Regions from separate parts of the Peribacillus sedimenti genome, predicted to be linked through region 2. Evidence: riboswitches for the same ligand, from Rfam matches in the RefSeq annotation. Region 2 holds a riboswitch; each other region holds the start of a gene.
What was found. Region 2 has a riboswitch for cyclic di-GMP ahead of V1500_RS22905 (hypothetical protein). Riboswitches for the same ligand answer to the same signal wherever they lie in the genome.
Positions count from the first base shown of each region.

Region 1 (7,905 bases), 920 kb from region 2:
CATTCATTTCCGGTAAAGTGGCAATTTGGGCTGATGTAGGAACATTCTATACACAGATTCGTGATTCAAAAACAGATATGGACTTTGGTGTCGCACCGATTCCGGCATTTAAAGAAGGAGAACGCAACTGGAATGATGGCGGCGGATTTGTCCTTGAAGTGCCAAAAGGTGCAAAACACCCTAAAGAAGCAGCCAAGTTTATCGAATACATGGCTGGCGAAAAGGCTCAGAAGTACTGGGCTATGAAAAACTATGACAACGTTGCGAATATCAAGGCCGCTGACAGTGTCATCAATGACCTTACAGGCAAAGAAAAACAAGTATATCAGCAATCAGTTAAAAATCTTGAAGATACAAGGCTTCATCCGGTTCCAATCAGTTATCCGGATTACCCAAGTCTGGTAAATCCACAGATTGATGCAGCCCTTCAAGGCAAGATCTCTCCGGATAAGGCTTTAAAGAAAGCTGAAGACGATGTAAAGAAATCAAAGAAATAAAGATATGTAACTAGGCCGTCGGTGTTATCGATTGATAGCACCGAACGGCCCCTTCTATATGAATGGAGTTTTATTTTTACACAGAAACTAGGCATTTTTGCCTAGACACAAAGATATTTGGGAAATGGGAAGCAGCGGAGGCTCCAGCTTTCTAGAAAACAGAGAGGAGCAAGACCATGAAAAGCACTGTGTTAAAAAATGAGTTAAAGCAAGAAGCAGCATTTACCGATGCTGTGTCCACAAAACAACAACCGACGACCATCACTGCAGCCCCCAATGTAAAGAATGCCGCCACAACCAAAAGTAAACGGAGCCGCAAGGAAAATCTTATGGGCTACCTTTTCATTTCTCCCTGGCTGATCGGCCTTATATTCCTGACAGCCGGTCCATTATTATTCTCTTTATTTGTCAGCTTTACAGACTACAATATTACGTCCCAAATGAATTTTGTAGGAATCAAGAATTATAAGCATATGTTTACCGTTGACCAGTTATTCTGGACTTCCTTATGGAACACTTTATATTTTGTCATTTTTTCTGTACCGTTGACCACGGCCGGAGCTGTATTTGTAGCTGTTCTCCTGCATCAAAGGATTCCTGGGATGAAAATCTTCAGGACCATCTATTATTTGCCTGCAGTACTTTCAGGTGTTGCGGTTTACTTTCTTTGGATGCAGCTGTTAAGCCCGGCAAGCGGTTTAGTAAATACAGCACTTGCATGGTTTGGCATTGAAGGCCCTTCTTGGCTGTTTGATCCAGAATGGACAAAGCCGGCATTAATACTTATGAAGCTTTGGAGCGTCGGAGGCGGAATGCTGCTCTATTTGGCAAGGCTTCAGGGTATCTCAAACGCCCTCTATGAAGCAGCAGACCTGGACGGGGCAAATGTATTCCAGAAGTTCTTCCATATCACGCTGCCAATGCTTACACCAATCATCTTCTTTGACATCATAACAAGTACCATTGGTGCATTCCAGATTTTCCAGGAAGCCTATGTCATGACTCAAAACGGAGACGGCGGACCGTCAAACTCCCTATTATTCTATAATCTGCATATGTGGAATAACGCGTTTGAAGTATTCAACATGGGATATGCATCTGCCATGGCATGGTTCCTTTTCATTATCATTCTGATTTTGACAGTATTTAATATGAAGTTCAGTAAAAAATGGGTGCATTACGATGGAGGTGACGGAAAGTGAACAACCAGGTAAAATTCTATCAAACCATGAAATTCCGGAGGCTGGCCAAAAACTCCATTGTTCTCACCGCTTTGATACTGGGCAGCATTGTGCTATTAATGCCCCTTTTGTGGATGGTGTCCACCTCTTTGAAAACACCGGCGGAAATCATGCAGCATCCGCCTACCTTGCTGCCCGAGTCCTTCCACTTGTCTAACTATATTGAGGCATGGAAAACCGGACCATTCACTCGCTGGGGTTTAAATTCATTACTTATAGCCGTGTTTGTCACCATTGGGAATGTACTCGTCAATTCATTCATAGCCTATGGTTTTGCCAAAATTAATTTCAAATACAAAAACAAACTGTTTGTCCTTGTTCTTTCAACAATGCTTATACCGGGGTTTGTAACAATGATCCCGCAGTATATGGTGTTCTCAAAGCTTCACTGGATCAATACGTATTATCCGTTAATTGTGCCTGCCTTCCTGGGAAGTGCATTCTTCATATTCCTGCTTCGCCAATTCATGCTCACGATTCCGAATGAATACAGTGAAGCTGCCATCATGGACGGGGCAAGCCATTTTCGAATCTGGTGGCATATCATGCTGCCGCTGACAAAACCGGCCCTTGTCACAGTAGCGGTATTATCGTTTGTTGGTTCCTGGAACGATCTCTTAGGGCCGCTCCTCTACCTCAACGATGAAAGCCTTTATACACTGCAAGTTGGGTTGCAGACATTCAAAGGCAGCGTCCAGGTTCAATGGCATTACCTAATGGCAATGAGTGTCATGGTTCTGTTGCCTACACTGATTCTGTTCTTTATCTTCCAAAGATTCTTTATTGAAGGATCCAATATCTCTTCCGGCACGAAGGGATAAGTGCTCAAAAAGCATTGGCTGCACTGGCCAATGCTTTTTGCTTTTTTAATATGAAAAACTAAGCTTCTACCAGAGAAGTCTGTGAAGCGTTTAGAAATGTTTCAATTTCTTCAGCAGGCTGAGATCGTGCGAACAGATATCCCTGGGCAAAATCACAATTCCTCGACTTGAGATATTCTCTCTGTTCCTCGGTTTCCACACCTTCTGCCACGACCTTAAATTGAAGGCTGTGGCCAACGGAAATAATTGCTTTGACAATGGAAGAATCTGAAGTTCCGCTGCCCAGATCCCTGACAAAGGTTTTGTCAATTTTGATAAAATCAACAGGAAGCTGTTTCAGGTAGCTTAACGAAGAATATCCCGTACCAAAGTCATCGAGGGACAAAAATACCCCAAACGTTTTTAGCTCCTTCAGCTTGCTCACAGTGCTCTCGATATCATGAATAGCCACATTTTCTGTAATTTCAAGATTCAGCCAGCCGGGTTCGAGACCGCTTGCCGTAATGATTTTTTTTACTGAGCCAATAAACCGCCTTTCCATAAACTGCCTCGGAGAAATATTAACCGAAACGTGTATCGGTTCAAATCCTTCCTCCTGCCATTTTTTCGCCTGGCGGCACGCTTCAGAAAGCACCCACTCACCAATTGGAACGATGAGGCCAGTCTCTTCAGCTAAAGGAATAAATTCAGCCGGGGATATGACTCCTTGATCGGGACGGTTCCATCTGATTAAAGCTTCAAGCCCCTTTAAACTATTTGTTTTCAGATCTATGATTGGCTGGTAATACAGCTCGAATTCCCCATGCTCGAGGGCTCTTCTCAACTTGGCCTCCATGAGCGCCTGGCCCGCATTCTTTTCGCTCATTTCCTTCATATAAAATTTATACATATTCTTGCCGGCAGCCTTTGCCTGATACATCGCCGTGTCCGCATTCAGGATCAGTTCATCTACATCTGCCCCATCCTCAGGGAACATACTGATCCCGATACTCGGTGTGATATATACCTCCTGCTGGGCTATGCTGAACGGCTGGGACAAGGCCTTTAGAATGCTCTTCGCCACTTCCGATACATGTGTACGCGATAAACCTGGCAGATATATGATAAATTCATCGCCACCCTGTCTTGAAACAGTATCTTTCCCTTCCACACAAGCAGAGAGCCGCTCTGCAACCTGCTGAAGCAGGAGATCCCCAAAGCTATGCCCAAAGGTATCATTAATAACCTTAAACCTGTCTAAATCTAGAAACAGGATGGCCAGGGAAAAATCGAACTGACTTGCCTGCTGTAATACTTTAGCCAGATTCGAATGAAAATAATGGCGGTTTGGCAGTCCAGTCAGGAAATCATGGTATGCCATGTAGTTAATTTTTTCTTCAGCCTGCTTCCGGAACGTGACATCACTAATATAAGCGGCATAGTTGCTTTTTCCTTCAATTTTAGTAATCGTAAATTCTATCGGAAAAGTTTCCTTAGCCTGAAAATACCCCTTGGCAGGGAGTCTTTCTCCTATGTATCGATCAAATTCCAATATGCCAGTGCCTTGTTCAGCGTCGCCCGTTCCAGGAATTTGGATTAGATTGGCCAGCTGTTCACCGATCAATTTCTTCCGCTTGATCCCAAAGGTTACTTCCCCGGCAGAATTAGCTTCGAGAATGATTCCATTTGAATCTATGATAAAGACACAATCCGGTGTCGATTCCAATATGGCCATATTAAATGCCACTTGTTCACTGTACTTTCCATCCAGAAACATACTTCGTATAAGGACCAGCGATAGAATCACCATCACCGAAATAGCTATGGACAGGCCCAGCAACGAATTATTGATAATCAAGGAGGATGTATGATTGCTGTGAAGGGATGAATCATGAAAAATAGCGGCTGACATGCCCAGGTAATGCATGGCCACCACTCCCAATGCCATCACAAGGCTCCCTGCAGCTTTTTGCCTGTCCCACCCGGCACTCACTTTATCACGGAAATAGAAGCTTAGATAAATCGCCAGTATGGAGGAAGCAAATCCCGTAGCCACGGATAAAACTAAAGGTTGGGTACGGTATGTGATATCCACTCCTTCCATCGCTTCCATTCCTGTATAGTGCAGCCCTATAACCCCAAGCCCCATTACAAATCCTCCAAGGCATATTTGCTGTAAAAATACTTGAGGCTGACTGGCTATAATGAGGCATAGGAAGGAACAAACGATACCTATGATCAATGATACCCATAGCAGAGGAATGCTGTAGGTGATGTGGCCAGTCCGATGCGCAGCAAGCATGGCAACAAAATGCATTGCCCAGATACCAAGGCCCATTGAGAGCGCACCGCTGACAAGGCAATAGAACCTGGAGGCACCCTTTGTCTGGCTCACCCTTTTTGTAAGATTAAACGAAGCAAAAGAAGCCATCCAAGCAATGATAAACGAAAACACTACTAAAATAATATTATAGTCTCTCAACATGCGCTTCACCTCTGCATAGTAGTAAACCATTAAAACTATGCCGTTATTGCCCAATAAATAAGGCTATCCCCATAAATGAAGATAGCCACTTTACCGAATATCACTATTGCACAATGAAACGGTAACCCAGCCGTCGTAGTCATCTGACCTTAGACCTGTGGCTTTGCGTCCCCACCTTTCGATGAGTTTGCCTTTTTCGTAATGATGAATTGTTTAAATATTACCATTAACATCCAACTGTGTAAATAATTATTCCTATATTTTACTATTTCAATTTGATTCTTTTGTCACAATAAGACAGCCGTTGTGGTCAGATCAAAGGGTAAAAATCCCTATCACAAATAAATCAATCTCTAATAAGACCAAAACTGTTATGTACATTAAGCCCTTTCTTTCCTAATCTTTATTTTACTTTATAAAAAAGTTTCAAGGCGGGGTACAGCGGGAAAACTTTGATACAGGCTTGCTCGCTGCGCAGCCTTTTTCTATTCCTGCCATAGTTAAACTCTACAAGGTCCAGTTTTTTATTTCTTTATAATGATTGTGATGCATATCCTTATAGAAAGTCCAAACCCCATGAATAGAAAATAACAGCGAAAGAGGGTGATGCATGGTGAAGTCATTGGACAATGGCACACTTGTGGCAGAAAGCTGGCTGGATCTTCAACAAGAGCTCTTTAACTTTCCGGCACATCCCATCCATGGACGCTATCGCTCCCCCTTTGCCTATCGGGGTGTCGATAGCGCAGCATTCAAACTGGCGACCAGCCTGATGAGAATTGAAAACACAGGAATGGAATCCCACCTGCTCCGTAACTTCAATAAATATTCACGGTCCGTGTTAAAAGATAAACACAACGACTGGGAGCTGCTGGCCGTCGCGCAGCATTACGGCCTGCCGACACGCCTCCTTGACTGGTCCTTCTCTCCCTATGTGGCCATGCATTTTGCGACATCCGATATAACCAGATATCGGGAAGACGGGGCAATCTGGTGCCTGGACATCATCAAGGTCCATCAACTATTGCCTCCTATTTTCAAAAAAGCATTGAGCAACGAGGAATCACATATTTTTACTGTTGATATGCTGAAAGACGTCTGCCCCGATTTAAAATGCTTTGATGCAAAAAAGGGAGAAGATGACGACTTTGTCATCTGCCTGGAGCCTCCCTCCATGGAGGAACGTATCGTCAACCAATATGCCCTATTCACAGTGATGACAAATCCAGTCCGAAGGCTTGATGAATGGCTCCACCATTATCCGGATCTTTATAAAAAAATCATCATTCCCGCCTCCCTCAAGTTAGAGGTCAGAGATAAGCTTGACCAGGCCAATATTAACGAGCGAATGATTTATCCAGGCCTGCAGGGTGTCAGTGCCTGGCTAAAAAGATATTGTACCAATATTAAATTAATGAAATTTGAAGATTAATTATAGAAATGGAAGTATAGAAGATGCCGTCCCTTTGCAAAGGCATCTTTTTTGTGGCGGGTCGGAAAGGTTTTGCCATAGAAAATCCAACAGGGGAGCGAGTTTTTATTCTAGTCCCGGTTTATTAACAGCGATAGGCCAGGGACAGGGGAATGAAATACTAGTAAGTTTAACCCTAACGTGAACTGCCCGGAGTAAGTCCGTAAAATGAAAACGAAACAGTCATATATATTCCTTTTTACCTCCCCTGGCTTCCACCACGATAAACAGTGAAAAGGGATTAAGCTCACTTATTTAACCAGAATAAACATTTTTAATTTCCAACTTGAATTCTTCTTTATCTTTTAACAAGACACAGCTGATTCGATACTTTTTCGCTGCGATTATATAAAAATTGTCCGTCATAGCGATAAAGCCATATTTAATTACATAGTTTTATAGATTGCTAGCTGTTTATCATCGTTATTTCCGGTTTTATGAGCGAAACTTTGGATCCGTAGATCGAAATCTTATTTATGCACGATAACTGCCATTTAATGCGTGTATTTCTATTTTTACGATCGAACTTCTGTAACGTTAAATATCACAAACGACTCTCACCCTAAAAAGCAGCTGAACTGAAAATAAATATAACGAGAATGTTCATTCCCGGCCCGTCTCTTTTCTATGAGCACAGGGCTTCTATACCGGGGACCTATTTGGTAAGATGAAGATATTATTCAGGTCAAGCAAACTGTTTGTATGGAGGATAACGATGAAGGTTGTAAATAACGTTACAGAATTAATCGGGGACACACCCGTCGTCAAACTGAATAGGCTGGTTCCGGAGGGAGCCGCGGATGTGTATGTAAAGCTCGAAATGTTTAATCCGTCCCGGAGCGTAAAGGACCGTGCTGCGTATAATATGATCCAGACGGCTGAAGAAGAAGGCTTGATTAAGCCTGGAGACACAATCATTGAACCGACCAGCGGAAATACCGGTATCGGCCTAGCCATGGCTGCTGCAGCAAAAGGCTACAAATCAATCCTGATCATGCCCGATAATATGACGAAAGAAAGAATTAATATATTGAAAGCTTACGGAGCGGATGTAGTACTGACCCCGAGCGATAAAAAAATGCCGGGTGCAATAGAAAAGGCGAAGGAGCTTCAAAAGCAGATTCCAGGAAGCTTTATTCCACAGCAGTTTGAAAATAAAGCAAACCCTGATATTCACCGCCATACGACAGCTTTGGAGATTTTCGACCAGATGGAGGGGAACCTTGATGCATTTGTCGCCACGGCCGGCACCGGGGGAACCATTACCGGGACAGGCGAAAAGCTAAAGGAGCTCATCCCTGGCCTGTACATTGGCGTGGTTGAGCCTAAAGGATCTCCAGTACTTTCCGGAGGCCAGCCTGGAAAGCATATGCTGGTAGGAACAAGTCCAGGCTTTATTCCAAGCATTTTA
Region 1 covers NZ_CP143547.1:459,932-467,836, reverse strand. Annotated here, with positions in the region: gene V1500_RS02480 (ABC transporter substrate-binding protein) at 1-497, shown strand, start outside; gene V1500_RS02475 (carbohydrate ABC transporter permease) at 674-1,699, shown strand; gene V1500_RS02470 (carbohydrate ABC transporter permease) at 1,696-2,559, shown strand; gene V1500_RS02465 (EAL domain-containing protein) at 2,618-5,023, opposite strand; cyclic di-GMP riboswitch class I at 5,141-5,225, opposite strand; gene V1500_RS02460 (FRG domain-containing protein) at 5,634-6,455, shown strand; gene cysK (cysteine synthase A) at 7,210-7,905, shown strand, end outside.
Region 1: another riboswitch for cyclic di-GMP. It lies ahead of V1500_RS02465 (EAL domain-containing protein); the one in region 2 lies ahead of V1500_RS22905 (hypothetical protein).

Region 2 (7,905 bases):
CCAGTCCAAACGCGGAAGCAAGTGCATAAATAAGCAATACTGCTTGTTTATGGGAAAAGCCTACACGTACCAGACAATGGTGGAGGTGGGACTTATCAGGAGCAGCCAGAGGCTGTTTATTGACCAGGCGGCGGATGATAGCGAAGAATGTATCGGAAATCGGAACACCAAGAATGATAATCGGTACAATCAAAGAAATCATCGTTACATTTTTAAATCCAAGGATCGATAGCACAGCTATGATATAACCAAGAAAAAGGGAACCGGTATCCCCCATGAATATTTTTGCCGGGTGAAAATTGAACTTCAGGAATCCAAGTGCCCCGCCAGTCAGAATAAGGGCGGTTGTAGCAACAAAGATATCCCCCATAATGATTGCCATGACTGACATGGTGACTAGTGCGATAGTAGAGACTCCCGCTGCCAGTCCATCGAGGCCGTCAATCAGGTTGATTGCATTCGTTATCCCAACGATCCAGAGAATCGTGATCGGTATACTGAACATGCCGAACTGCAATTCCCCGCCAAAAGGAAGGTTAATGAAGGTAACCTGCAGGCCGCCCCACATGATGACAATGAGAGCAGCAGCTACCTGGCCAAGAAACTTGGTTCGTGCCCTCAGTTCATAGATGTCATCAAACACACCAATAAGCATCACCAGTGTCGCACCAGCCATAATCGGCAGCATGGTAGTGTGATTGGGAGTAAGGATTAATCCTGCTATAAAAAAACTGATGAATATTGCGAGCCCGCCCATGCGAGGCATAATCTTCTGATGAACTTTTCTTTCATTAGGCTTGTCGGTGGCCCCAACCTTATTTGCAAGTCGGATGACTAGAGGGGTAATAAGCAAAGACAAGGAAAATGATAGCAATAAGGCCAAAATATACATAGACCCACCCCATAATAATATACTAAAGATTGAATACCCCTCGCAAGTTACGATAAAACCGGTCTGGGCCCAATCTATTTTCTCTATTCCTAACTAAACATTATAAAGGCTTTCGGCAATTTTCACCATAGAAATTTACTTTTTGGAATCAAAATGTAAATTTTGTGTAAATTATTTTCCAACAAACAAAGCCAAGCTACCACTCCCATAATGAAAAAGTTCAGCACCTTCTTCTATTACGATAACCAAAAAAAGTGCCTATATGAGCTCAACGTTCCATAAAACCAACAGTATACCCTTTTAAACATTAGACGCAGTACTGATGCCGAAGGTTTCATGAATTCCGCTATATTTTTACTGTTTCCTGCCCTTGGCCACATGGAGGATAAATAGCGGAAGCACCAGCATCCTCCTCCATCTGGAAGGCTGCTTGATCAGTCTGTACAGCCATTCCAGGTTCAGCTTCTGCCAGATCACAGGTGCCCTGTTCAGCTTTCCTGCAAGAATATCAAAGCTTCCTCCAACACCCATGAACAGCCCCTTTGGGAATATGGAAATGTATTTATGTATCCATTGCTCCTGGCGCGGGAAGCCTAATGCCGTCAGTATAATGTCAGGCTTCAGCTGCGCGATCCTTTCCGCAATTTCTCTTTCATTAATATCGATAAAACCGTGATGATAACCGACCAGCCGGAGGCTCGGATACTGCCGCTTCACATTTTCTGCAGCTTTCTCAATGACGGACTTTTCCGCACCAAGCATATAAACCTTAAGTCCCTTTTCGTTGGCGATCTCAAACATGTCGTGCATGATATCAAATCCTGCAACGCGTTCCTGCAACGGCTGTTTTATCATCTTTGAAGCAATGATGATGCCTATTCCATCAGGCGCAATCACATCAGCCTGGTCAAGGATATCTTTATACTCCGGATGGTTGTTTGCATATTCCACAATTTCCGGATTGGCAGTTACGATGAAGCGCTTCTGGCGGTTTTCCAGCGCAGGTTTGATGATATTCTGAATCAGATCTTTCCTAGTCGTATTTATAAAAGGGATATTTAAAACCTTTACTTTTTTTTGCATATTCTCAGCCTTCCTTTTAAACCTCAACAAAATTCCATCTGTTTTCAATCAAGCGGTTTTCCGCAATTAGTATTAATTATTAATGAACGCATTATGAAAAGAAAGAAAAAATAACAAAAAGCGACGAAAAATTCGCAGCCTTTCTTTATGCTGCCTGTACTTCCGTGTTGTCCTTTCTGGCTTTTTCAGCTTTACAGTCGGCACAGGAATAATGAATTGGGAATTTGGCAAGTATGCAATCACCCTTGCAGTAAAACGCTGCTACTCACTGTGGCTGCGAATACAAACAGCAGTCCTGACGGCGTCCACCATCCGGTTGGTAGCCATACCCTCAAAAATACAACGGCGTCGGATGAATGACATAGATTCCCATAGAGTATTTCCCAATGGAGGTAAGAATCTTCCCGGCGAAAAACGTATGTGAAATTTTTGGATACAGGGATAACAAAAAAAGTACAAAGGCAGGAATATAAAATAGATTTGCAGGTCTGGTAGACGTTAAGATTCCATTTTTCATAAAATTCATAAGTAATTCCAAGCAGGATCGCCGTGAATAATAGAAGGAATTCACGGCGGTATTTTTTTGCAGCAGCCAATACATCCTCCCAAAAATAAGAAAGTACCCCGCCAAGAACGAAATAACAAATCCAATGGACTACAAAAGAACGATCCAATAGAACAGTATGTATCAAATCATTATCTACTGTTTCCCAAACGACAGTTTAAGACATCAATATATAATTTGCTGTTCTGGTCTACGACAACTAAATTCTAAGAAAATCCTAGAATCATATAGCAGTTTGCCCTGCCATCTCAAAAAAGTTAAAAAATATGGGAACTACACACCATTTCATAAGGAAATCTTCCTCATAATAACAGCACTTCCAACAAACATACCTGACTTTAAGGACCGATGGCTTATGTAAATTATCTCATCTGTTACACAATTGTTAACTAACTGTAATATAATGCCCGAAACGGTTGCTATACCCATATATAGAGGTAAATAAACCTTCTTCGACAAATAAGACGAATAAAATATTATGTTACTATATCTCCATTGGATAATAGTAGACAATTAAACTACTATTTCCACATTCTTTTACTTTTTTCCAAATAACCAGACAGGAGGAACCATGAGAAAGGTCACAAAAAAATTCAGTTCACTATTACTCAGTTTTTCTTTAGTTTTTTCAGCTCTGCCTATTTATAGCTCTGCTGCTGTAAATGGAAGTACTGCTGAAAATACCATTGTCACTTCTGAAACAGAGGAAGCCATGTCGCTATGGAAAGATGAGAAAACAGACAGCGAGCTTGTGGCTTCGATTCCTAGCGGGTCAGAAATTACAGTATTAGAAAAAGGTGCTTCATTTACATATGTAAGCTACCTGGAGTTATCAGAACCAGTAGAGCATACTGGCTATGTAGAGAACAAGTTTATCGTGAATGCGGAAGACACAGCAAATACGGATTCCGAGCTTCCGACAGCAGATTCGGACACTGCGGTCTCTGAAGGATCTACACCTCAGCAAAATGCTGAACCCGCTGACAATTCTACTGAAACTTCAGAAAGTTCTGCTGCTATCCCTAAAGCTTCAAGAGCTTCCATTAGCAGTACTGCAGAGACAGGCAGCAGTGATCAAACATTAAACAGTGCAGGTACTGATCATACTGGAACTGCAGCGAGCACAGAGGATGCAAATAGCACAGAAACAGAATCAGCCGACATTCAAGCTTCCGGCATTACATCCACACAGTCCACCGGCACAGAAGTCGAAGCTGCTGCTGAAGAAGGTGCAGAAACCGAGCTTATGACAGGGATTGCCCTGAAAGGCCCGACAAATATTTATGCACAGACGAATGAGGAATCAAGAGTCCTAAAAAGTTATGCGCAAGGCACGCTGCTGAAATATCAGTCCTTCACCACCAGCTGGTATAGGTGTACAGTTTATATCAACGGCAAAGCAACAGCAGGATTTATAAAGAAAACAGATGTTGAAAACACAGTCGCTCCCCAGGTATGGATGACGGGTGTTACACTGCCCGCCATCATGAATGTGTATTCAAAGGCTTCTATTACCTCCAAACCTTTAAAGAGCTATCTACAGGGTACAGTAGTGAAATATAAAACTTTCATTTCTGGCTGGTATCAATCTACCGTCTATATCAATGGAGTCGCTGCCATATGCTATATAAGGAAGAGTGATGTCGAAAACACGATCACACCCCAACAGTGGTTAAACGGAATCTCCTTAAATACGACAATGAATGTTTATAACAGGGCTTCCACTGCCGGTAAGGTGTTAAAAACCTATCCGCAGGGTACTCTATTAAAATACAAGACTTTTTCATCCACGTGGTATCAATCAAGCGTATATATAAAGGGTAAGGCGACAGTCGTCTACATAAAAAAAAGCGGTGTGGAAAATACGGTTTCTCCTCAGAAATGGGTGAAAGGAATCGTTAAATACAGCAAACTGAATGTATATTCCAGAGCTTCCACCTCATCCAGGGCATTAAAGTCCTATGTCCAGGGTAGCATTTTGTCATATAAGACTTTTACTTCAGGATGGTATCAATCCACCGTCTATATCAACGGCAAGGCGACCACCTGCTACCTCAGAAAAAGTGATGTGGAAAATGCTGTATCAGAGCAGCAGTCCTTACGAGGTGTTACCCGCTATGCCAAAACGTATGTGTATTCCCGTGCGTCTGCTTCCTCCACTGATTTGAAATCTTATGCGCAGGGTTCGGTTTTATCCTATAAGACTTTTACCTCCGGCTGGTATCAGTCTACCGTGTATATCAATGGCAAAGCGACTACCTGCTATATCAGGAAAAGCGATGTCGAAAACACAATTTCACCGGTTCAGAATCTGGAAGGGCTCACGATGAAGGAGCCTGTTTCCATCTACAGTAAGGCAACAGGAAATTCCAACATTCTAAGAAACTATAAAAAAGGCGTCATCCTAAAGTTTTGGCCGCTAACGTCAGACTGGTATGAAACGAATATTTATATAAATGGCAAGGCGACCAGGGGATATATCAAGGCAGGTGATATAAAAGTGCTGGAAGATGACATAAACTTCGTCAGGGAATCAACTGATTACGGCCTGTCACTTGAAGAGGCAGCAGATATGCAAATGAAGGTCAACCCGCAGACTGACTCCTCAGGATCATGGAGTACAGCACCAAGGTCAGAGGTGGAACATTACCTGAATCCTGCCAATTTTGCACAGACATCGACAGCCTACTATCAGTTCCTTGTCCTATCCTCCTATGCAGGCACAGACCAGGATGAGCTGAACAATAAGATTCTCGCAGGAAAAGGTGTACTAGAGGGCAAGGGATCCTCTTATATCACTGCAGCGAAAGAGTATGGAGTCAATGAAATTTACTTGGTGAGTCACTCTCTTCTCGAGACTGGAAACGGATTAAGCCGTCTAGCCAATGGAGTTGCGGTTAATGGCGTAACCGTCTATAACGTTTACGGCATCGGTGCAATCGATTCGGACCCACTGGGCGGAGGATCCCAATTTGCTTATGAGCAGGGCTGGACCTCTGTTGAAAAAGCGATTGAAGGCGGAGCAAAATTCGTGGCCGACAACTATATCAGCAAGGGTCAAAACACATTGTACAAGATGCGATGGAATCCCGATGGCATGGAGCGATACGGATATGCCAACCACCAATATGCTTCGGATGTAGGCTGGGCTGTAAAACAGACCGATCGAATCGTCAGCATGTATAATCAATTATCGCGTTATACACTTGTGTTCGATTTACCGACGTATTACCTTTAATATAACGAAGCGTGCCTTAAACATCGGGCACGCTTTTTTCAAGCAAAGATAGTAGTTGTCTAACAAAGAGGATGTTTTCCTATATTAGCTTCATCCTTATAAAAAGCAAAAACCCTGTTTTCCGATAACAGGGTTCTTCCATCATGAAGCTATTTTCTCACAAGCATATGAAAGGTTTTGCAGGCATGCTTTCCTAAGGAATTCATCGCATACAAAGTCATACATCAGCTCGTGCTCCAGGGTTGAATATGCTTCAGATATGCTCGCTTCCTTTATTTCTTCGCCATTTTTCTCAAGGTAGCTTAAAATTTCTCTCTCAAAATATTCCACACTTCCAAATAATACAGTCAATTCCTGTAGGCCCACCTTTCTTTATGATTTTTGAGTCATCCGAACACCGATTAGAGGCAAGAACCAACCTACTTTTCGCCATATGTCTACCCATTTACCCAATTTTCCCCATACCAAACGCCAAAAGGAAAAGTCCACCAAAAAAGGCAGGCGGACTGAAAGAGCAAATGAAAATATGCTTCCCAGGTGCGATTCCGTACTGTGTGGCAACCCGACTATCGTAGTACTCAGACCTTAGACTCGTGGCTTTGCGTCCCTATTTTTCAATAGGTTTGCCTTTTCAATTGCTTTAATCATAAAACTTTAGTATGAATTTTTCAACAGCTTTCGACAACATTCTGGTAAACCAGTCTAAAAATAGTAAAAAAGGACCAAATGACAACAGAAAAAAACCCTGGTTATAACACCCGGGGCTCTTGTTCTCTATGTTTATGCCTTTGCCATGCTCCGCCTTTTTGTTGCATCCTCGCGAAATTTCTTCTGTTCGGCTTTGGACATCGCCTTGTATTCCTTCAAGAACTTCTCATATTTCGGCATGACCTCTTCAATGGGGCCATATGCCTTTACCTCGCCATGCTCGATCCACAGGGCCTTTTGACAAAATTGCTTCATTTGGCCAAGGGAATGGCTGACGAAGAACATAGTCTTTCCACGTGCTTTGAACTCATTCATTTTATCAAGGCATTTTTCCGCAAAGGCCTTGTCGCCAACGGACAGCGCTTCATCAATAATCAGAACGTCCGGGTCGATATGCACTGAGATGGAGAAACCCAGCCTTGATTTCATCCCGCTGGAATAGGATTTGACAGGCTGGTCAATGAACTTTCCAAGCTCGGAAAACTCAATGATCTCCGGCTCCAGTTCCTTGATCTGATTCTTGTCGAAGCCCATCATCAGCATTTTGAGCTCGATGTTTTCGCGTCCTGTAAGCTGGTTATTCAGCCCGGCTGCCACAGCAATCAGGGCAGTCTTGCCATCGATCTGCACATTGCCGTCTGTCGGAGGGACAATTCCGGCGATGATGTTGGAGAGGGTTGACTTCCCTGAGCCATTGACACCAACAAAGCCGATGACATCGCCCTTTTCTGCTTCAAAGCTGACATTTCTAATGGCATAGAAATCCTCTCCGTAGTTTTTCGGCAGGATGAGGTCCAATAATTTCTCAGATGTTTTATTATATAGTTTATATCGCTTCGTAACGTTTTTTACGACGACTGATTTTTCCAAAATATTCACTTCCATTTACATGAAATCTGCAAATCGGTCCCTGAATTTCACATGTAGGGAAGAGCCGATTAAGAAAAGGACAATCACTGCTCCCCAGAAATATAAAGTGTACTCCCAATTTTCGATGATATACCATGACCCGTTCACTAGCGATGCTCGATAGCCCTGGACTATATAGAATAAAGGGTTGGCCTTCATAATCGTCATGATCCACTGTGGCAGGTCCTCATGAAACCAGAGGATTGGAGTCAGGTAAAACAGGATCCTTACAAATGACGTAACCAGCATCTGCACATCCCTTACAATGGTTGCGAGGGTTGACACGATGAGTGAAAAAGATATTAGCAGAACCACAGCTGCAATGATAAAATATGGCAGCTGGATGATATACATACTAGGCAGGTAGCCAATGAAGGCCAAAATGACAATGGCGATTCCCAGTAGCATCAAATGCTGGTACAAACGAGCGAAGATGACATATGTCGGGATGACGCTCATCGGAAAGCTCATCTTTGACACCATGCCAAGCCTCGAATAAATCGATTTGGA
Region 2 covers NZ_CP143547.1:4,653,090-4,660,994, forward strand. Annotated here, with positions in the region: gene V1500_RS22890 (MraY family glycosyltransferase) at 1-892, opposite strand, end outside; gene V1500_RS22895 (WecB/TagA/CpsF family glycosyltransferase) at 1,247-1,975, opposite strand; gene V1500_RS22900 (glucosaminidase domain-containing protein) at 3,112-5,778, shown strand; gene V1500_RS22905 (hypothetical protein) at 5,920-6,129, opposite strand; cyclic di-GMP riboswitch class I at 6,332-6,416, opposite strand; gene tagH (teichoic acids export ABC transporter ATP-binding subunit TagH) at 6,559-7,356, opposite strand; gene V1500_RS22915 (ABC transporter permease) at 7,372-7,905, opposite strand, start outside.

Region 3 (7,905 bases), 660 kb from region 2:
ATTTAATATTTGAAGAGAAAATTGAAGCGGATTTAGCCTATGGCACTGTTGGCAGGCCGGAGAGAGTGTATGTGGTGAAACAGTAAACGCCGGGAGCGGGAGGGACCAGCGATAGTTTTTATGGCGGTGCGGCTAATATGGATACGATTGAAAAAACAAGACCCCTTATTCGGACGAGGCATGAATTTGCCAGGAACCGAAAAGGGGTTGTTTTAGACTAAGCCCGAGGATATTCCCAGTTCAATTATTTTTGGGCTTCTGTCACTGTAACTTCTGCTTTTGTATCTGCAGCTGCCTGCACAGCAGAATTTTTTGAAGCGTGCACCTTTGCGTTTGCACTTGCATTTAGGGAAGCATGAGAATGTGCTTTGTTTATGAAAGATTTGTTTTCTTTTGCAGCTTCCTTTACAGCATCTGTTTCTTCAGTTGCTTTGTCCGCGTCTTCTTTAACAGTTTCTGTTTCTTCAGTTGCTTGATCAGCATCTTCTTTTGCATCTTCCGTTTTGTCAGTGACTAATTCAGTATCCTTACTCATTAGGCCTGCAATTTGTTGTTTTAACGTTGCGAGTGCTTCTTTCACAGTGTTTTGGAAAGACTTCACTGCATCTTTGACAGCATTTTTAACGCCGCTGTTTTCAAAGGTCTCTTCTGTTTTCACATCGTCGGCTTCTTTAACTGCCTCTGCTTTATCTTCTTCTTTTTCAGCTGTCTCTTCTTTTTCAACAGCATTTTCTTTATTTGCTGTCTCTTCTTTTTCAACAGCCTCTTCTTTATTTGCTGTTTCTTCAGCTGCTTCAGAAGCCTCTTCTTTTACACTGCTATCTTTTGTTTCGGTTACAACCTCAGTTTCTTCTTGTTCTGTGTTCTCTTCATTTTTTGCAGTCTCCTCTTTTACAGGAGTTGCATGAACAGCAGATTGTGGTGCTGCGTGCTTTTTCGCTGTGGCACTCGCGTGTGCTGCAGCTTGAGAATTCGCTTTGTTTGCAGCCGATTTATTTTCTTTTGCTTTTGGTTCCATTGATCCCTCAACCACTGGTGGTGTAGTTGTTTCTTCAGCTTTAGGTTTAGCAGTTTCAACCTTTTTTGCTGGTTTTACTTTCACGGCTTTTACAGGTTTAACTGTTTCTTTAGCTGGTTTTACCTTGGCAGGTTTTGGAGAAGCTGGTTTATGTACCGCTGAGTTTTCAGCTGCTTTTGACTTAGCAGTTTCAGATGCATGAAGTGATGATTGCGCTTTTACTGTCTTGTCACCAGAAGCCTTTACTTTTGCAGAAGCTTTTTCATTTACTGCTTTTTCGACTTTTACTTCCTGGTCATTCTTTGCAGCCTCACTGATTTGTGCCCCAGCGAAAAACCCTGCAGATAGAACTCCTGCCAATACCACAGATTTAACAGCCTTTTTACGATTAACGTTGTTTTTCATTATAAATTCGCTCCTTTTATCTTATCCTTGGTATGTGTTAAAAAATATAAGTTAAAAGACAAGGAGCGTTTGTGGCGGCTTTGACGGCGGCGCATTTGTCCATTGGTTACTAAATTCCTGAAACCTTGAATTATGTAACTGGTTGAATCCCAGTATTAATTGCTGATCCCATTTGAACACTTTATCCGTGAATAGCAGTTTACCAGGTTCGAACTTTTTTCGTTCCTTGGAAGATGATGCTGTATTGTGATTGGTTTGGCCTGTATTAATGGCCTTTGTGCTGCCGGGAATCTCTTTGTCAGCTGGTTTCCCCTTACCAGCTCCCGGCTGGAACTGTGTAGATACTAGCTTTTTTACATAATGAGGTTTGCTTTGTTTCCTGTATGTTTTGTTAGTAACTGCTTCGGAAACTGAGTCAGGCAGCTGGGAGCTCACACGAACATGTTCCCTGCTCTCTAAAGGCTTGGTAAGCTTTTTTGGAGTGTTGCGCTCTCTGCTTTTCTGGACAGAGTTGACGGCACTGATTTTTTTGGTCTGTGCCTCCACGATAGGCGGGTTTGTTTTTTCCTGAGCCTTAGGTGTGTGAACTTTCGGTTGAGGTCCACTAGTATTAGATTTGTGTGTGGTTGCCTTTTTTATTTGTTTGCCTTTAGGCGGCAGAATTTTTTTCTGTTTGGTGCTGCTATCCACCTGAGCTTTGCTGCCTTGAGCTGGTTTAGCTGGATTTTTCGCAGCGCTTTTTTTTAAGTCCATTAGGGTTGGCTGAACCTTTTCTTTCATTTTTTGTTGCTTGTTATTGGAAAATGATTTGGGTTCTTTGCCGGCTGGAACAGGTATATCAGCCTTTTTTGCCTTTTCAGTGACCTGTTCAGCTTGTACATCCTTTGGAAGAGGTTTTTCACCAGGCTTAGCAGCAAATGCTAGATTGGGAAGCAGTATCGCTCCGCCTATTAATATTGCTGATAATATGAATTGCCGGAAGTGCATTTCATCCACCTCCTTTCAAAAAAAGTTCAATGGCTTTAACAAATAATTCTTATCTTTTTGTGATTATTTGGCCGTTTAACAAATAAATAAATCAATGTGCCTAGTTTAGAAATACAAATTGTTTGCGTAAAAGGTTTTCATAGCCTACATTCATGGGTAAAAATGGCTGATTATGTCCTTTGACGTCATATAACTGTAAAAAATCATCTCTAACCGACAATATTTTTGGTATAATATTCATATAAAGGTACAACCAGGGAAACCTGGTGTCACAAAGCTATCGGGGCTAAGGAGAATATCTATGCCAGCCAGCTGCCGTTACCAAGGAGGAGCAGGTAATGAAAACAAATAAGTTTTCAAAAGTATTAACAGGTATTGTAGCTTCATCGTTAATTTTCAGTTCAGCTTCTATAGCGAATGCCAAAGGGCCGGAAAAGGGCAAACCTGAGCATAAGCAGCGCGTTGCTGAAGCACCCAAAGATTCAACAACTGTAGAAAAGGGTAAGTCTCAGCACAAGCAGGAAGTCGCAGAAGCATATAAACCACAGCCGGTGAAAGATAAAGGCAAGCCATCTGTATCAACTAAGAAAGAAACTCAGAAGAAAGTGGTTATTCGTTCAAAAGTCGGAAAATCACTTGAGAAGCAAGTCCTTTCATCTCAATCAGCAATTAATGGAATCTCAAAATCAATCAATACACATTTTGCTGTTCAGAAAGACGGATACACAGATAAGAAATTAAGCAAGAGCACAGCAAATTCTAGATATAATAGCTTCAGAGGAAAGCTTAACGCCGAACTGAATAAGCTTAAGGCAAAGAAAAAGCAGCTTGAAGGATATAAGAAGAAATACAAGTCATCCGCGGCGGAAATAGATGCATTAATTGCAGAAGTGAATCAACTTGAGACATTGATCAAAGGTGAATTAGAACGATTAAAAACACTGGTAGCAGAAGTTACTGCCCCTAAGAAGGAAACAACAAAGCCGAAGGAAGAGGATGGGTCAACTTCAATTCCAGGGGATAACACTACTTCACCAGGCGGAGCCACAACACCAGCTGATTCAACTACCGCACCTTCGCCAGAACCGGTTCCACCAGCACAGCCTGCTGACTCAGAAGTACGGGCAACCTAAGTTATTAATCAACATATAAATCAAAGGGAATCCAGCAGCTGGATTCCCCTTTTGTTATTAAAAAGCAGCCAATACTGCACCCCCTATAGCGCCTAAAACCACGATTACCCAAGGCGGCATTTCCCAATATGCAAGCAGACTGTACAGCACGGCGGCAAACACAAAATCAGAGGCATTGAAGACGGAACTTTTCCAAATGGGGTCATAAAAGGCGGCAATCAGTATACCGACCACTCCTGCATTGACCCCGAGAACAGCACCTCTTATTTTTGGATTGTTTCGCAAGCTATTCCAAAAAGGAAGGGTACCTAAAATCAGAAGGAATGCAGGGAGAAAGATGGCCGCCGTCGCAAGTAAAGCCCCTTTCCATCCATCTATTACCGCTCCTATATAGGAAGCGAATGTAAATAAAGGGCCGGGCATCGCCTGAGTCGCTCCATATCCTGCAAGAAAGGCTTCTTTATCAAGCCAGCCAGACGGAACAAATTCCTTTTCAAGCAAGGGAAGCACCACATGGCCACCTCCAAAAACCAGCGAACCAGATCGATAGAAGCTATCGAACATTGCTAGCCACTTAACATCTGTCATCTTATTTGCGATTGGCAGAAGGATGAGCAAGGCGAAAAAAAGTATCAGGCATATCGACGCAAAACGGCGTGATAAAGGAAAATCCTTTTCATTTAGATCAGTGCTCTGTTGATGCTTATACAAGATAAAACCTGCCAATCCTGCAGCTGCGATCACCAGCACCTGAGCAAGGGTGTTTTGCCATAACAGTACGCAAGCGAGAGCAGCTAATGCCATTGCTTTTCTAGGCAGGTCTGGCGTAAGGTTTTTGGCCATGCCGACTATAGCATGGGCAACCACAGCTACAGCGACCAGTTTTAAACCATGAATCCAGCCAGATTGTCCCAGCTCTGTTCCTTGGGAAATCAAAGCGAAAATGGTGAGGGCAATCACGGAAGGGAGGGTGAAGCCGATGAAAGCCAGCAGCCCTCCCAATAACCCGCCCCTGTATACGCCGATGCCAATTCCGACCTGGCTGCTGGCCGGGCCCGGCAGAAATTGAGCTAACGCTACTAAATCCGCATACTTATCCTCTGCAATCCACTTTCTTTTCCGGACATACTCTTCATGAAAATATCCCAGATGAGCTATAGGACCGCCAAATGAGGTCAGTCCAAGACGAGTTGACACAAGAAGGATTTTTAATAGTGTTTTCAAGTCTTTTGCTGATTTGGTTTTATTCATTTTTGCCTCCCCGGTAATGCCGCTTGCTTTTTTTTCTGAAAGTCATAATAGCTAAGATAAATACGGATATTAAAGCAAACATAAGCTGGCCTTGCCAATTCCAGTTTAGGACTTGCATCACAGAATAGGATTCAATCAGCAGAGCGGGTATTTTGCCAATGGTACTGGCCAATGCAAATGAGAGGATATGAATTTTGCTCCATGATCCTGCCAAAGTAACTAGTCCCGAAGGAATGAATGGAAAAATTCTTAAAGCTATAATCAGGAAAAATGCTTCCATTCCATCGGCATCTTTCAATTTGGTTAGGAGCTTATTCTTTGTTGTGAAGCTTTTCATATGTTTTAGCCCAGCTCTATATATGTAAAAGCTTATGATGGAACCAAGTGATTCACCTGCGGCAGAAATCAGAACTCCCTGCCCAAAACCAAAAAATGAAATATTCGCAGCTGTGAGGAACACACTTGGAATTACCCCTGAAATGCTGATGATTATATTCAGGCCAATGCTGAGAAGAAGGGCCAGCGGACCCCATTCAGCGAGCCACTCCATTACTATTTCTTTCATAGGACCACCTGTCAAACTCGTTTACTTTTACGATAATTCATTTAATTGGAACGGTCAAATTCTTGCGGGAAATGCTTTTGTCAATAAAAAAAGCAATGGTTAATACCATTGCTTCGCGGATAGTCTACTTCAAAGTATAGACAGTGCTGGCACTGCTGGTTTCATAACCGGACAATGCTGTTGCCGTGCGGATTGTATATAAGCCTTTTTGAGAGCGTTTCGAGGTGTAAATGGCGAACTGGAGAATACCTTTATTGTTGGTCACTCTCTGGTATTCCGCTACCTTTCCGTTTGGAAAAGTTACCGAAAGATCTACAAAGGCATTGTGCAATTTATTGCCGGCTCCGTCTGTCACAGCAACCGTCACATCTACGCGCTCCCTTGCATAATACACCTTTTTATTGGTTTTTAAGGCAGTCAGGGTTTTTTTGGGCAGTGGTTCGGCATTGATAGCCTGAACAGCTATATGAGCCTGAACCAACCCATATCCAAAAAGGCTGTCCCTTCCCGGTGTACCCAAATCCAGGGCGTAATTTTTTAGTTTTTCTCTTATTGCAATGTTGGTGGCTGCAGGGTTTGCTTCTTTCAGTAATGCCAGGGCACCGGCTGCGAAGGGTGCAGCCATTGAAGTACCGCTTGCCCTTGCATATGAGCCATTTAGGAAAGTGCTGACAATATTTACTCCAGGTGCAGCAACCTCAATGGAATCCCCGCTAGATGAAAAAATTCCCCTGTTATTATATTCATCTGTTGCAGAGACAGCTATAGCAGAAGGGAATTTTGCAGGATAATCTACAGTATCACCTGAACCATCAGCGGTTCCGTCATTTCCAGCAGCCGCCACTACCAAAATTCCTTGATTATAGGCTCTATCAACCGCATCAGCTAAGGCATAGGAAGGAGTGGGAATCCCCAGGCTCAGATTAATGATGTCCATCTTGTTTTGAATGGACCAGTCTATACCGGCGATGATATCGGAAAGGTACCCTGACCCTCTGCCATCCAACGCTTTTACTGCATATAAACTTGCGTCGGGAGCGACCCCGACAGTACCGATTGTATTGTTTTTGGCTCCTATAATACCCGCCACATGTGTACCATGGCCATTATCATCAGCATAAGAGCTCGTATATGACACCACGGATGTTCCACCGGATAGGGCTAAATCAGGATGATTGGCAATTCCGGTATCTATAACCGAAACTTTGACTCCCTTGCCAGTCAATGAGGTTTTCCAGGCCGAGGCTGCCTGGATTTTATGTGTGCCCCAATCCATATATTGCGATTTTACTTGGACTCTAATGTCCTTTTCTATTGAAAGTACGTCAGGATCCTTTCGTAATTGTTTAATAGAAGTCTGTGATGCATTAATGGTAAGGGCTTTAATATGTTTAAATTGTTTTTTTACTTTCGCATTTGCCTTCTTAATTGCGTTCTGATCTGTTTTATCCTTAAAAACAACGATCACTCTTTCGGATGAGACAGAAGAAGCATTTACAGAAGCTGCGGCTAAATCAGGAACAACCGGAAGCAAGAGGGTCAACGACAGTAGCAATGAAGAAATTTTACGCAAAATACACAACCTCCAATAATAATGTCCATGAAATAGGGCTACAAAAATAATAAACTATTAATTTTAATTATTGATATTATCGGCACAAGAAAGTAATAGATTAGGCTACCTCACAAATCTTTGCTGAAATTTCATAAAAAAAAAGCCTCTGAATTGAGGCTTCTTTCTTAAGAGATATTATGATTTCAACCTTTTAAGCTTGTTTTTTCTTTCTAAAGAATAAGATGGCGAATATAATAATCCCAATTGCAATTAAGATATATGCAATATTGGAATAAATATCCATAAAGTGCGTGATCTTTTCCCAGTTTTCGCCCAGAGCTGCACCTACTGATACCAGGATAATATTCCAAATTAATGTTCCGATAGCAGTAAATAGCAGAAATAAAGGAAATTTCATATTGGACATTCCCGCAGGAATCGAAATAAGGCTTCTGATTAACGGGATCATCCGGCAAAAAAGAACCGTCCAATAGCCATATTTATCAAACCATGCGTCTGCTTTTCGAATATCGTCTTTGGTAATGCGAAGAATATGTCCCCAACGGTCCACTATTTTTTCCAGCCGTTCCACATCCAATAGGAGTCCGATTCCATATAAAATAACTGCGCCAAGAATTGAACCCGCAGTTGCCGCTGCAATTACTCCTGCTATACTCATGTCTGAATAAGTGGTCATGAATCCTCCAAACGGAAGGATCACCTCAGAAGGTATAGGGGGGAACACATTTTCCAATGCAATAATCAAAAAGATACCCAAGTATCCAAACTGTTCCATGAAATCCGTAATCCAGCTTTGCATAATAGACCTCCAGCATTCATTCGTGCCTGTATGTTTGTGTGGGAAATGGTATACAGGATATCCAAACACATCTTATGTATAACATAAGTGGCGATGCTGTTCAATAATATGTATTGATATAAAGGGGTTCAGAGGAGTTGGATGTACGGGGATTTTTAGCTTTTTATGCAA
Region 3 covers NZ_CP143547.1:201,216-209,120, forward strand. Annotated here, with positions in the region: gene V1500_RS01120 (response regulator) at 1-86, shown strand, start outside; gene V1500_RS01125 (hypothetical protein) at 245-1,423, opposite strand; gene V1500_RS01130 (hypothetical protein) at 1,475-2,410, opposite strand; cyclic di-GMP riboswitch class I at 2,647-2,730, shown strand; gene V1500_RS01135 (hypothetical protein) at 2,749-3,543, shown strand; gene chrA (chromate efflux transporter) at 3,601-4,794, opposite strand; gene V1500_RS01145 (TVP38/TMEM64 family protein) at 4,787-5,359, opposite strand; gene V1500_RS01150 (S8 family peptidase) at 5,484-6,932, opposite strand; gene V1500_RS01155 (DedA family protein) at 7,126-7,734, opposite strand; gene V1500_RS01160 (hypothetical protein) at 7,872-7,905, shown strand, end outside.
Region 3: another riboswitch for cyclic di-GMP. It lies ahead of V1500_RS01135 (hypothetical protein); the one in region 2 lies ahead of V1500_RS22905 (hypothetical protein).

Region 4 (7,905 bases), 1.1 Mb from region 2:
GGTGCATAGATTTTGAGGTTTGAGCATACTTTCGAGGTGCATGGATTTTGAGGTTCGAGCATACTTTCGAGGTGCATGGATTTTGAGGTTCGTGCATACTTTCGAGGTGCATGGATTTTGAGGTTCGTGCATACTTTCGAGGTGCATGGATTTTGAGGTTCGTGCATACTTTCGATGTGCATGGATTTTGAGGTTCGAGCACAAATCACTGATTTCGAGCCTAAACCGTGTTGTTTCGAGCATAAATCACTGATTTCGAACATAAACCAATATATTTCGAGCATAAATGCGAGTATTTCGGGCATAACCCTTGAATTTCGAAATGTAAATCAGGGGCAATCATAAAAAAATACACTTGCTTGCATTAAATTGCGATACTGTTAATACTTTGTTCCTATCACAGCCGTTTTTGCCCTCAGCATTTAGTATTTTTAGTTTTTTCCGTAGTTGCTAAAAAAACACTGCCTGGTGATTTCCTCTCCATCACTCGATTTTCAGGGTGGATAACTTGCCGGCAGTGTTTTTTATTTTTGGAAATCCGGGTTTTATTATGTGAGCTGTGACAAAAGCCCTCCAAGTTCTTCATCAGTCAAATCCCGCCATTTTCCTGTCTCCAATCTTCCCAGCGCAATATTCATGATGCGGATACGCTCAAGCCTCGTAACTTCATAGCCGAGCGCCTTGCACATACGGCGGATTTGCCGGTTCAGTCCCTGGGTAAGGATGATATTGAATTCAAACTCTGCGATGCGGCTCACCTTACAGGGTTTTGTGGTGACACCCATAATATCGACACCCTCGGACATTTTCCGGATAAAATCATCTGTAATTGGCATATTCACAGTCACTACATATTCCTTTTCATGCCCGTGCTCTGATCTCAATATTTTATTCACTATTTCCCCGTCATTGGTCATTAGGATCAGCCCCTGTGATGCCTTATCCAGTCTCCCCACCGGAAATATTCTTGATGGATGCTCCACGAATTCAATGATATTTCCGGATACATGCTCTGCTGCCGTACAAGTAATCCCTACCGGCTTATTCAAAGCAATGTAAGTCGGTTTTTGAATCTCTGGCAACGGCTTTCCGTCCACCAGCACGACATCCCCCGGCTTAACGATCGTATCAAGTTCAGAGGGCGTCCCGTTGACCGTTACCCTTCCTTCCTTGATCAACCGATCCATTTCCCGGCGCGAACAGTATCCTGTCCCGCCTATATACTTTTGGATTCTCACTTTTACCCTACTCTCTATGATGCTTTGTTTCCCTATATTATAATGCCGAGTTTAACTACATTCAAAAAGGCAAACCGATCCACTCCCTTTGTAGCGATGATCTCGCATTTCTTGTCCGCCTATTACATCCACCGCGTCATTAAAAAAGGCCGGCATTTAAAATGCCGACCTTCCAAAGAAAGCGCTTACTTCTTTAATAGAATTGCTTTCCAGAATTCTGCTGCTACTACTTTGTATCCTGCATCACTTAAGTGGATGTCAGCTGGATTCGTTAGATACTGTTGAAATTTGTTGTCCTTCGTTACATTAATTATCTGCATGGTTGGGACATAGGTATCGCCATGCGCTTTTGCTGCTGCCTCGATTTTAGAGTTTCCTAATTTTACAATGCTCACTATGGATTGTTGTTCAAGTTCAGGAAGGTATGGATAAGGATTATAATAACCCATCACAAATACCTTGGCCTTGGGATTCAACTTGTCAATCTTAGCCAAAATATCTCTAATGTTGGCATCTATTGCAGCTAGTGCCTCCTGGGCCTTGCTTGGATCTTTCATAACTCCCAAAATATCATTGGCCCCGATATCAATAGTGATATGTGTTGCTTCTTTAACTTCTTTTTGAATCTTTTTACTACTTTGTAAATCTTTTTTCACGTTTTCAGTAGTGTAACCCCGTACACCAAAATTATCAAAGTCGGCAAGCTTATACAGCTTGCTGTTTGCAGTGAAGTAGCTTGCTACATAGTCTGGATAACCATAATCAATATAGCCACTTGGAGTTTGTCCAGCCGCCAATGAATCTCCCAGCGCTACATACTGTACAGTTTTTGGCGGAACTGGTTTTAGTGCCGGTTTTGCCGCAGTTTTGGCGCTTACACTAAAAGGTACACCGACCATTAAAGCGCTCGCAAGCAATAAACTTGCTACTTTCTTTTTGTTCTTCATTCAATCCATCCCCTTTTATGGTATAAAATACCTATTATTCCAACATTTATTTAAATTCTCGATATATCGCATATTTCCTTCTTTCCTGACGAAATTTCGGGTGGATTTGGGGGATTCTTATACAAATACTAGAAACTAAACTAGACACCTACGTACTCTAAATCTCCACTTAAGAAGTGGCTTCATATCCAACAATACCGGGAGCGGTCATATCCCCGAAAAAATTGCGGATTGTTGTAAACGGGACAAACAAAAAGAATTGCAAGTACCAGGAGGCGCTGGATTTCAATCTTTTTTCCGCTTCAACTCCGCCCAGAAGGAATGTTCCCCACTAAGAAAATACTAAGATATAATGGCCTTAAGAAAAAAATAGATTAGGAGATGGAGGATGAAGCAAAAATCTAAATCCTGGATTGGGATCGCAGCAGCAGTTGCTTTGTTCCTGCTGGGGAAATTGAAATGGCTGGTTGCCCTGCTCAAGCTGGCGAAGTTTGCCTCCGTGCTCTCCATTTTTGTATCGCTGGGTGCCTATGCATTGGTATATGGATGGAAATTCGCAATTGCCCTGGTTTACCTTATTTTTATCCATGAGACCGGCCATTTGTTGGCCGCCAAACGAAAAAACATCAAAACTTCAAAGGCAATTTTCTTGCCATTCGTCGGAGCATTGATAGCACTAAAAGAAGAACCTAAAAACGCAAAGGATGAGGCTTACCTTGCGTATGGGGGACCTCTCCTTGGTACGGTCGCTTTCCTCCCTGCCCTTCCGCTTTTTTCGGTTACGAATGACCCATTTTGGTTACTGGTAATTACTCTGGGATCTTTCCTAAACCTATTTAACCTGGCCCCTATCCATCCCATGGACGGCGGCAGGATTGTCGGGGTCATATCAACAAAGATCTGGTTAGCGGGAATCATTGGGATGATCATATATATGTTTCTAAATCCCAACCCGGTGCTGTTCATATTTTTGTTGTTTGGTATATCCACATGGTGGAAGGAATTGAGGAAAAAGGTGCGGCAAAACAAAAGACTAATCGCCCTTGAACAATATCGCTTCGCAATCCAGCAATATGATATGTATGCAGCATCTACGGAGGAAGAACGTATCAGGATTCATAATCTGTGGCAATGGGAATTGAGGCAAACGTCACAAAAACTAGCAAATTCCCAAGCATGGCATTTTCCTTTCATCGGAGATAAAAAACGGTACGAGCATGAGCTGCTAGAAACCAAAAGGGAAGTGCTTAGCCGTTTGCTTTTTGCAGGTATTCATATCTATGATGACTACGGAATTAAGGAAAGAGGCGATTTCGAGAAGAAGATCCATGAAGAAGAATCTCAACTGGAAAAAGAAGAGAACTATTACAAAGCAACCAACAAAACGAGGATCATATGGGCGATTCTCTACATCGCACTCGCCTTGTTCCTCATCGCCTGCAGCATGCATTACGGGGAACTGATGACATCCTATCAAGACATGCTTCCCTAATATCAAACAAAGAGGACTCCCTGCTTGCAGGGAGTTTTTTTATTTTCCCAAACCTCCTTGTCGATTTATTCAGAGGTTCAATTGTTCCTTAAGCTTTAAAGACTTTCCTTCCCTCTGACCCTCTTCATTTTTAAAGGTATTACAATTATTCATGGATATCTCTTCATCGCCTATAATTAATGCCTGAAATCAATTTACAGGGCTGGCAGGACTTCCTACAGGGGATATTTTTTAAAAGAGTCAGCATTTTATATGGTTTATTGATTAAGCTCCTCACATGTATAAGGGGAAGTCGTTTGGGAAATATAACCTCTATACTACTCAAGAGGGGAGCATATATGGAACACACTCAGCGAACTGAACTTAACGATATTGAAAACTTACAATTGAAAGTATCCGATTCTTGGTCAGATTATTGGAGTCAGTATTCAGATTTTGGAACATGGCAATTTTGGATCAATCTTGCATTTTTGATTATTCCTTTGATCGTCCTGTACATTTTTATGGATAAGAGAAAGGCCCTGCTTCTAGGGTTCTTTGGTTTCAATGTACACGTGTGGTTTACGTACATAGATACATATGGAGGTACAAGGGCCTTATGGTATTATCCATATAAACTTCTGCCTGTACTGCCGATCAGTTTCGCATTGGACGTATCGCTTGTGCCTGTTTCTTATATGCTTCTATACCAATGGGCACTGAATAATAAGAAGAATTATTATCTATTCATGCTGATATTGAGCGCACTGTTTTCTTTTGTATTGAAACCATTGCTTATATCCTTGGACCTGTTTGAATTGAACAGAGGCGCGAATTACTTTCATCTGTTTTTAGGCTATGTGGCCGTGGGAATCGTCTCAAAATTAATCACGAATCTTTTCCTGTACTTCGAACATAAAGCAAAACAATAAAAAAACACACTCCATCGAAGTGTGTTTTTATTGTTTTCAGCTCGCAGCCTGGTTCCGAACAGTTCGGAACCTTTCGAATATGTTCCGAGTGTTTCGGAAGGGAATTCCGCGCTTCCATTATACGTGTTGCTCAAAGATGGCAGGGTCGGGCAAACAAGAAGAGTCTCTGTCATTCCATCTCTTTTCTCAGCTGGATTCGTTCATAGCTGCCGAGGCCATAGCGGCGCAGCAGGAGACTTTTAGTATCCTTATCTATCAACACATTGCCTGTTCCACCAACTGGACGTTATGTTGTTGCCATTGTGCAGCAATTTGTTCAATATGTTGGCCATTCAATTGGCCATTGCTGATCACTAACGAATACTGAAGCAAAACATTAATGATTGGGTCAGGAAATTCGCTTTCTCTTTTGATGGCCTGGATCAATGTAAGCTGTTCAGAGTTAAGTTCTCTTCCCCCGAGCGCCAAAGACAGCATTTGCTCAGGTGCTATATCCTCAAAAAATCCCTTAATTAATTCAACCGTTTCCTTCATATATGACCCCACCTAATCATTGAACAACCACAGACAAATCTTATCTTTTGTTTGCGGACGGTATTACACCTTAAACTTATTTACCAGCTGTTGAAGATCCTGAGCCATTTGGCTCAATGTCTCAGCAGATGAAGACACTTCCTCCATGGATGCAGTTTGTTCTTCCGCAGAAGCTGCGACATTTTGGGTATTCCCTGCAGATTGTTCTGCTATTTGCGCTATGCCCTCCATCATTTCTACCATTCCGAGGGACTGCTTGTTCACTTCTTCAACAATGGAAGACACTTCCTGTGCTTCTACCGTCACCTGTTCAATCGATGCTAAAATATCATTAAAGGCCGTGCCCGTTTCATGAACCAGCTGTATGCCTCCGTTCACCACTTCATTTCCATTCGTCATGGATTGAACTGCTTTGGCTGCCTCTGTTTGTACCTCCTGGATCAGATTTCGAATGTTACCTGCAGCTTTGCTGGACTGCTCGGCTAATTTCCGCACTTCATCCGCTACTACTGCAAATCCCTTGCCATGATCACCAGCACGTGCTGCTTCGATCGCTGCATTTAATGCTAATAAGTTTGTCTGTTCGGCAATCTGTGTGATGAAGTCGACAATCTGGCCGATTTCTTCAGATTTTTTTCCTACCGCATTTACAACCTCTGAAGTCGAGCTCACCGATTGATGGATAAGATTAATCTGTTCCACTGTTTGCGAGACCACTCCATGTCCCATAATTGCCTTGTCATTGGCAGCCGCGGTCAAAGCGGCAACTGCCTGCATAGAGGAAGAAGCCTTGTTCATTCCACTGGATATTCCACTTACAGTGTGATGCAGTTCTCTGGCATTTTCGACCTGTTTGTTCGAGCCAACCGCAACCTCCTGAATGGCAGCTGATATTAGCTCCGTTGCTTTGCTCGTCTGTTCGGAACTTGCCGACAATTCCTCAGATGTCACTGAAACCTGATCCGCATTCGCCCCTACCTGGCCAATTAAAGCACGAAGATTTTCATTCATTTGATTAAAGGAATGAGCCAGGTTCGCAATTTCATCTTTGCTTTTAACCTTGATATTCTGCTGGGTCAGGTCGCCTTCAGAAATCTTTTTTGCCGCCTGTTCCAGCGACAGAATTGGCCTGTTTATCATTCTTGTTATCACATAACCAATCAGGACAGCCAGGAAGAACGCAGCAATGCTTAAAATCAGAACAGTGTTCCGAGCGGCGTCTGACCTATTGGAAGCTGCACCGCTTCCTTCTTCCATGTTCTTCCTTAAGTCATGTTCGATGCCATCTGCTATATTCCTGATGTTTTGGGCCAATGGAATTGCCTTCTCCGTTGCAACAATGGTAGCTTTGTGTTGATCTGAACCCATCAAGATAATCACTTGATCAGAAGCAGTTTTAAATTGTTTATTTAATTCTTCAAGCTCTTTAAGCTGATCCTTGACCGCCTGCGGCTGAACCATCTCATCGATGACATTTACTTTTTGATTGACCTCTCTAACAGCATCAGATAAGATACCGGAGGCTGCCTGTTGACGCAGCATCACGCCGTTTAAAGCTGCTATCTCCCTGGAAGCTGCAATCTGCAAATCCTTTGTATCTGTTAAGATGACCGCCCGGCGATTTACAAGGTCTGAATAGGTATCATCCACTTTTTGTAGATTATAGTATGCAACAAAGCTGATTAACCCAAGAATAATGGCGATAATTAAAAATCCGCCCATCAATTTTTTCCCAATTGTCATCTTCATTTTTCTCATCCCTTATGTAAAATTATAATCGTGATGCTTTATAAATAATAAATTCTTCTCCTTCCCCTTTTGGTCCGACTGAACGCAAAAAAAAAGCTATTTCCAGTAAGTGGAATAGCCGGATTTTGGGCTATTCGGCAGCCTGGCAATCATAGTCCAAAATACACATTTGAACGACAGACCCATGGCTTTGCGTCCCCATCTTTCGATGAGTTTGCCTTTATCGGATAGTTTGTTGGTTAATTATACCTATTAAATGTAAAATCATTCTATATTAATAATTATTATTAAGTCAATGGATAAACTCTTTACTTTCTACATTTTTAAATCATTTCCACAACAAAGAAAGCTGCTTCATACAGTGTGTCTGAAACAAGCCACTCATGCTTGATTTTTATTGATGAATGACAAAATATCCTCCAAGCTCTGTTCACGCTTCTCAGTTGTGACAGGGGCAAACAAATTTCCCTTCTCTTGGATTCTGCGTTTTATATTGAGAATGGTAAAATCCGTTGGCCTGAAGCCCTCTTCCACCTCTCCCCATGTCACCGGTGCAGCAATTGTTGCTTTAGGCTTTGCTCTTACGGAGTAAACAGCCGGCATCGTCCGGCCTTTCCAAAGCTGTAAATAATCGAAATACAGCTTATTTCCCCTTTTTTCTACCACACGTTCCAACGTCAATTTTCCCGGCATTTTTTCCTGAAAATATTCGGCAATGAATGTGTTAATCTGTCGCGTTTCCTCAAATGTGTAATCAGCAGAAATCGGTACGAAAATTTGCATGCCTGTCGATCCGGAAGTCCGGGGTATGGATATCAGGTTGAGTGAATCTAATAGTGCTTTCAGTGCAAGAGCTACCTCAAGAACGAGGTCAAAGCTATTATTCTCCGATGGATCAAGGTCAAAAACCAGCTCGAGCGGGAAATTTTCTTTCGTATATCGGTCAAATGGGACGTGGAACTCTAAAGCTCCATAGTTGGCGGCCCAAACTAAGGTTGCTGGGTCATTAAGCAGAATTCTTTGTTTTTCTTTAT
Region 4 covers NZ_CP143547.1:653,467-661,371, reverse strand. Annotated here, with positions in the region: gene V1500_RS03395 (pseudouridine synthase) at 549-1,238, opposite strand; gene V1500_RS03390 (SGNH/GDSL hydrolase family protein) at 1,424-2,185, opposite strand; gene V1500_RS03385 (site-2 protease family protein) at 2,574-3,677, shown strand; gene V1500_RS03380 (CBO0543 family protein) at 4,016-4,588, shown strand; gene V1500_RS03375 (DnaD domain protein) at 4,844-5,122, opposite strand; gene V1500_RS03370 (methyl-accepting chemotaxis protein) at 5,186-6,871, opposite strand; cyclic di-GMP riboswitch class I at 7,005-7,100, opposite strand; gene ligD (non-homologous end-joining DNA ligase) at 7,253-7,905, opposite strand, start outside.
Region 4: another riboswitch for cyclic di-GMP. It lies ahead of V1500_RS03370 (methyl-accepting chemotaxis protein); the one in region 2 lies ahead of V1500_RS22905 (hypothetical protein).